Regions from separate parts of the Robertmurraya beringensis genome, predicted to be linked through region 3. Evidence: riboswitches for the same ligand, from Rfam matches in the RefSeq annotation. Region 3 holds a riboswitch; each other region holds the start of a gene.
What was found. Region 3 has a riboswitch for S-adenosylmethionine ahead of ACFFHF_RS20100 (methionine biosynthesis PLP-dependent protein). Riboswitches for the same ligand answer to the same signal wherever they lie in the genome.
Positions count from the first base shown of each region.

Region 1: it holds a riboswitch for S-adenosylmethionine, as region 3 does, so the genes downstream of both, metK (methionine adenosyltransferase) here and ACFFHF_RS20100 (methionine biosynthesis PLP-dependent protein) in region 3, are expected to answer to the same signal.
Region 2: it holds a riboswitch for S-adenosylmethionine, as region 3 does, so the genes downstream of both, mtnK (S-methyl-5-thioribose kinase) here and ACFFHF_RS20100 (methionine biosynthesis PLP-dependent protein) in region 3, are expected to answer to the same signal.

Region 1 covers NZ_JBHLUU010000009.1:35,399-37,604, forward strand. The annotation lists gene pckA (phosphoenolpyruvate carboxykinase (ATP)) at 1-515, opposite strand, end outside; SAM riboswitch class I at 894-1,032, shown strand; gene metK (methionine adenosyltransferase) at 1,263-2,206, shown strand, end outside.
Region 2 covers NZ_JBHLUU010000119.1:31,251-33,456, forward strand. The annotation lists gene ACFFHF_RS18920 (carbon-nitrogen family hydrolase) at 1-497, shown strand, start outside; SAM riboswitch class I at 566-724, shown strand; gene mtnK (S-methyl-5-thioribose kinase) at 797-1,984, shown strand; gene ACFFHF_RS18930 (methylated-DNA--[protein]-cysteine S-methyltransferase) at 2,009-2,206, opposite strand, start outside.
Region 3 covers NZ_JBHLUU010000122.1:39,001-41,206, reverse strand. The annotation lists gene ACFFHF_RS20115 (gamma-glutamylcyclotransferase) at 1-385, opposite strand, end outside; gene sda (sporulation histidine kinase inhibitor Sda) at 574-708, shown strand; gene ACFFHF_RS20105 (hypothetical protein) at 782-1,018, opposite strand; SAM riboswitch class I at 1,185-1,289, shown strand; gene ACFFHF_RS20100 (methionine biosynthesis PLP-dependent protein) at 1,370-2,206, shown strand, end outside.

The sequences.
Region 1 (2,206 bases), on a different contig from region 3:
GATTTCGTTCCATCAATCATAGGGTCAGCTTTAAAGTTTGGAGCTGAGATGACTGTGAATTGTTCTTCATGAGTCAAAAGCTCTTCTGCTGTTGGTCTAATGAATAACTGGTGGGCAAATAGATTATGCCATGCGAACTCATTTATCACTTGTATGGGTAGGCGATGCTTCTTATCTGCACCAGCAAACCCTTTGAAAACAAACAGCTCATCTCTATCTTTCAAGTAACCTAGTACTTTATTATATAAACGTTCGAATACTTCTGGAGAGATTGGTTGGTTAACTGTTCCCCAGTCAATCTTGTCCTTTGTTGAAGCTTCTTCAACGATGAATTTGTCTTTAGGAGACCGACCAGTATATTTTCCTGTTGTTGCTCGAACTGCTCCTGTCGAAGTTAAGACTCCTTCGTTTCTAGTAAGAACCTTTTCAACTAATTGTGGTACAGATAGTTGCACATGCACATGACCAGAGGCTAACAATTCACTTAATTGGTTAGAAATACGGACAGAGTTCATCTGATGACTACCTACCTTTATTTGTTATTTTTAATTAGTATAACACATTAACTTAATTAGTCTATACTATTTGAAAAAATATTAGAGGGTGCAAGAAAAAACATCGTATTCGACCTATTTTTAAGCCTTTTTATTTCATAAAAGGATGGATCGCAGGCAATAGTCTATACTATTAATAGAAGGGACAAATTCAAATGGGAACAATTGCGTTATATGATGCTAAGTGTTCATATTATTCTTCCAGATGGGAAGGTCTTGGGAATATGGAAATGGGAAGATATTAGTTGCTCATTATTTGAAGAAAGAACCAACTATTTTTCATAAAGATGTTGACAGTATTTGACGAAGTACGGTATTATTCTACATTGAACGGATACTCTCTTATCCCGAGCTGGTGGAGGGACAGGCCCTATGAAACCCAGCAACCTGCTTTAATAATTAATTACATAAACTGTAATTAATATAAAAGAGAAGGTGCTAACCTGAGGCAAGGATTTTAGTCCTTGAACGATAAGAGCGAAAGGCGCAAATTACTTTGCTATCACCCTTTCCTCAAGCAGGGAAGGTTTTTTATTTTGCATAAAGTTTTTATTGCGGTGGGTAATTTTTCAAACCTTCATAATAAAAATGGCATGTTTATTTCATACTACTTAGGGAATGAGTTCCGTATCAAATGGAAGGTTTTGTTTATGTTGATATGATAAGCATACCTTTTTCTCAAGTATAAATAAAATAGGAGGTCAGGAGATGTCAAAAAAACGTCGTTTATTTACATCCGAGTCAGTTACAGAAGGTCATCCGGATAAGATCAGTGACCAAATTTCAGACTCAATTTTAGATGCTATTTTAGCAAAAGACGCAAATGCTCGTGTTGCTGCTGAAACGTCAGTAACTACAGGGTTAGTATTAGTTGCTGGGGAAATTACAACCTCTACATACGTAGATATTCCAAAGATTGTTCGCGAAACAATTAAGGAAATTGGGTACACTCGTGCAAAATATGGTTTCGATTCTGAAACATGTGCGGTTTTAACTTCTATTGATGAGCAATCAGCTGATATTGCAATGGGAGTAGACCAAGCACTAGAAGCACGTGAAGGATCCATGTCTGATGAAGAAATTGATGCAATTGGAGCAGGAGACCAAGGATTAATGTTTGGTTTTGCTTGTAATGAAACAAAAGAGCTTATGCCTCTTCCAATTTCTTTAGCACATAAACTAGCTCGAAGATTAACTGAAGTTCGTAAGGAAGATATTCTACCTTACCTTCGTCCTGATGGTAAAACTCAAGTTACAGTTGAATACGATGAAAATAATAAACCAGTTCGTATTGATACCATTGTTATTTCAACACAGCACCATCCTGAAGTAACATTGGAGCAAATTCAACGAAATCTTAAAGAGTATGTTATTAATCCTGTTGTACCAGAAGAGTTAATTGATGAAAATACAAAGTATTTCATTAACCCAACTGGACGTTTCGTAATCGGTGGACCACAAGGTGACGCTGGATTAACAGGACGTAAAATTATTGTTGATACGTACGGTGGTTATGCTCGTCACGGTGGCGGCGCATTCTCTGGTAAGGATCCTACAAAGGTTGACCGTTCAGCTGCTTATGCTGCTCGTTATGTAGCAAAGAATCTTGTTGCTGCAGGCCTAGCAGATAAAGTGGAAGTACAGCTTGCATA
Region 2 (2,206 bases), on a different contig from region 3:
CCATGCTGGTTATTAGTAACGAAGGAGAACTTGTTTCCACATACAGTAAAGCGCATCTTTTTAAGCTAATGAATGAGCATGAACATCTTCAATCAGGCAGTACAAACGGGATGTTTGCTCTAGACAAGAATTTATTTGCAGGATTCATATGCTATGATATTCGCTTTCCTGAATGGATTCGTGCTCATACGACAGAAGGAGCGGAAACTATCGTTGTTGTTGCTGAGTGGCCTCTCCCTCGATTGAACCATTGGAGATCTTTATTAATTGCTAGAGCGATTGAAAATCAATGCTTTGTCATAGCATGCAATCGTTCAGGCTCAGATCCCGACAATGTGTTTGCTGGGCATTCATTGATTATTAATCCTTGGGGAGAAGTAATTGCTGAGGGAGACGAACTTGAATCTATTGTAACTGGTCAAATCGATTTGGCAGAAGTAAAGAAAGTCCGCAACACGATTCCGATATTTTCAGACCGTCGGACAGACTTATATTAAAAACTGTTGACAACTTTAACACTATGCTGATATGATTCTGATCAGTGAATATTAACTGAAAATTACATCTCTTATCAAGAGTAGGCAGAGGGATTTGGCCCGATGAAGCCCAGCAACCGACCGTAATTCCATTGTGAAATGGGGCGCTATCAATTTAGCGCCGGATAAATCCGTAAGGCACGGTGCTAATTCCAACAGAAAGAAATTTCCTTTCTGGTAGATAAGAGGTTTGTTGACTAAAGCCTCAAACCTCTTTCTAGTAGAAAGAGGTTTTTTTATGCAATAGGAGGATAATCATTATGTCAACAGTAATACAAGAAACTTATCAACCATTAACAGAAGAAACAGCCATCTTATTAGCAAAAGAGAGAAATTTATTCTCCGAAAATAGTACTCTATCGTGTACAGAAATAGGAGATGGCAATTTAAATTTAGTTTTTCATATTAAAGATCAAGATGGAAAAGGCATCATCATAAAACAAGCTCTTCCATATGCAAAAGTAGTAGGTGAGTCATGGCCACTCACTTTAAAACGTGCCACTATTGAAGCAGAAGCATTAAAACTATTTAAAAAGCATGCTCCTGACTTTGTTCCTGACGTGTATTATACGAATGAAGTATTAGCTATTACGATTATGGAAGATTTATCACATTTGACTATCTCTAGAAAAGGGTTAATTGACGGAAACGAATATCCCCTGCTTGCAAGTCATCTTGGCACATACTTAGCCAATACAACCTTTTTCACATCAGAGTTCGGGGTGGATAAGGGACAAAAGAAAGAGCTTGTTGGAAAATTTATCAACCCAGAATTATGTAAAATTACTGAGGACCTAATTTTCTCCGATCCTTACTTTGATGCAGAGACCAATGATTTTGAACCACAGCTCACTTCAACCGTTGAAAAACTATGGAAGGATACAGAGTTAAAACTTCAGGTAGCCTTACTGAGAAAAAGCTTCTTAACGGAAGCGGAAGCACTTTTACATGGTGATCTTCATACAGGCAGCTTATTTGTTTCGAAGGAAGAAACAAAAGTAATTGACCCAGAATTTGCATACTTTGGTCCTGTAGGTTTTGATATTGGTCAAGTCATTGCCAATTTATTGTTCCAAGCAATTGCCTTCGAAGAAAAATCCGATTCGATATACTCACAGGTAAGAACATTTTGGAATGTGTATCAAAATCAATTTTCAATCCTATGGGAACATGACAATTTAGAACCATTTGCTCGTATTGACGGTTTCCTTTCTTCTACTCTACAAAAATACTTTCAGGATGCAGTTGGTTTTGCTGGATGCGAACTAATAAGAAGAACAATCGGTCTTGCCCATGTAGCAGACTTGGATGGTCTTCCAGATGAAAAGGAACGAATTGCAGCGAAGGAAAAATCATTAGCGTTAGGTAGAGAATTAATTCTCAAGCGCAATGAATTCACATCCATTGAAGAGTTAGTTACATTTTTACAAACAAAAAAATACGAGTAGAATGATTCTCTACTCGTAATCTTACTATCGTTTAAAGCCAGCTCCTTCTAATGTAAGGAGCTTTTCCTTTATATCTGTACGTGTTCCTGCATAACCTGTTAGCTTCTGATTTTTCCCTATTACTCTATGGCATGGAATAATAACAGGAAGACGATTTGCTTTATTCGCCTGTCCGATTGCACGAACCGCCTTACTATTTCCTATCTTTTCTGCTACTTCTTG
Region 3 (2,206 bases):
CCATGAATCTATGTAATTTCCAATCTCCATGTGTGATTTTTTCGTTCTTGCTGGATTCATCCACATTCACATACACAAGCGCACCTTTAGTGCCTTTATCCGTATGAACAGTAACATTTGTTCTGTCATACAAATTAGACTCTCTCCCCTCTTCAAAATCCTCCAATGCGTCAAGGAGAGGTAAAAGATTTTTACTAACTTCATATAACTCACCATGCACCTTACCGGAATTATTTAGTTCTAGAGTAGGATAACCGTTACCTGTATCAAAAAGCTCACCATTAACCCATGCCTGTTCAGCTATGCACGTAGCTTCCCTGATTAATCCGTGATTCGTTTCATGTTTGCGTAAAGTTCCATAAACAAAAAGTGTGATCGTATCCATCCTTCTCCCCCATCATACAAACTATTTACCATATTTTATCATGAAAAAAATCATTACGTGAAAATCCTGTAACAGAATATTAATAATTTTATGGCAAAAAATATGGAGTTTTGGGTTTTCAAATGGATTGAAACCCGATACAATTATAAAAAGCTAGAAAATTCAGTCCATTTTAAGGAGGCTTTTAAATGAAGATTATGAGTAATGAAATGTTAGTTGTCTCGTATCGGAATGCATTGAAGTCAGGTGAAAATAAAGAATGGGCGAAGTTTTTGAAGAAGGAAATTGAGAAAAGAAACTTAAAACCGACAATTAAATCGTAGGACACAACCACCGGCTTCTATAAGCTGGTGGTTTTATGTATTGTACAAAATAAAGAAGACGGGGTTTCCCCGTCTATAACTGATTGATCATATTTAAGTACAGTTGTTGCGGGGGTTGACTGGAGAGTCGTTTCTCCTTTTGAGCTGATTCATTTATTTCTCTCATTTCAAGAGGAAAATCCACGTGACCACCTACAAAATAACCTTGAAGACTCTCACCTAAAATAAATAATTCAATTCCATCTTCGGTAACAAAAAAGGTGTCTTCATTCAACATATACCGATGATGACATCTGCTTTTCGTTTGCATGAATTTCCCTCCACTTTTTGTTCTCAAACCCATTATATATTAAATGTTCTGAATATTCATATAGTAAATTTTAGGAAATTGCGAAGAATATTGTCGTAAATTTGTAAAAAAGATTGACACTTAGCAATTTACTGTAGTAAAGTTAGAAAAAATTAAATGTTTTGATTTCTTATCAAGAGAGGTCGAGGGTCTGGCCCTATGAAGCCTCAGCAACCATCAATTTTTTGAAAAGGTGCTAATTCCAGCAAGTATTTTACTTGGAAGATAAGAAGAATGGCTCATGTTGATAACAAAGTCTTCTTCTTAGAGAGAAGACTTTTTTTTATTATTAGGATGTTGGGAGAGACTAGAATGTACAAAAATGAAACTAAGGTAGCGCAGATCGGGAACAGAAGTGAAACTCAAACGGGAACAGTAAATCCACCTGTTTACTTTTCGACAGCTTATCGACACGAAGGAATTGGCCAATCAACAGGCTTTGATTATATTCGCACAGGCAATCCAACAAGAAAACTTGTAGAGGCGGCAATTGCTGATTTAGAAGGCGGTGATCAAGGATTTGCCTGTAGTTCTGGAATGGCTGCTATCACTACGATTCTTGCAATCTTTGAATCTGGTGATGAATGGATCGTATCAAGGGACTTATACGGTGGAACCTATCGAATCTTAGAACAAGGCTTTAAAAAATGGGGACTTACGAGTACGTATGTACAAACTCATGACGTAAGCATTATCGAACAAGCCATTACTGAGAAAACAAAAGCTATCTTCATTGAAACACCAACCAATCCATTGATGGAAGAAACGGATATTCAAGCGGTTGCTGAGCTAGCGAAAAAATATAATATTTTATTAATTGTCGACAATACATTTTATACTCCATTACTTCAAAGACCGATCGAGCTTGGAGCTGACATTGTCATTCATAGCGCTACCAAATACTTAGGTGGGCATAATGATGTGCTAGCTGGCTTGATCGTTGGAAAAGGAAAAGAAGTTTGTGAACAGCTTGGATTCCACCACAACTCTATTGGAGCAGTTTTAAGTCCGTTTGACTCTTGGCTCCTTATTCGTGGGATGAAGACTTTAGCGCTTAGAATGAAACAGCATGAAACAAATGCAAGAGAGCTTGCAAGCTTTTTAAAGACTCATGAAAACGTGGTAGATGTTCTTTACCCTGGCCGTGGC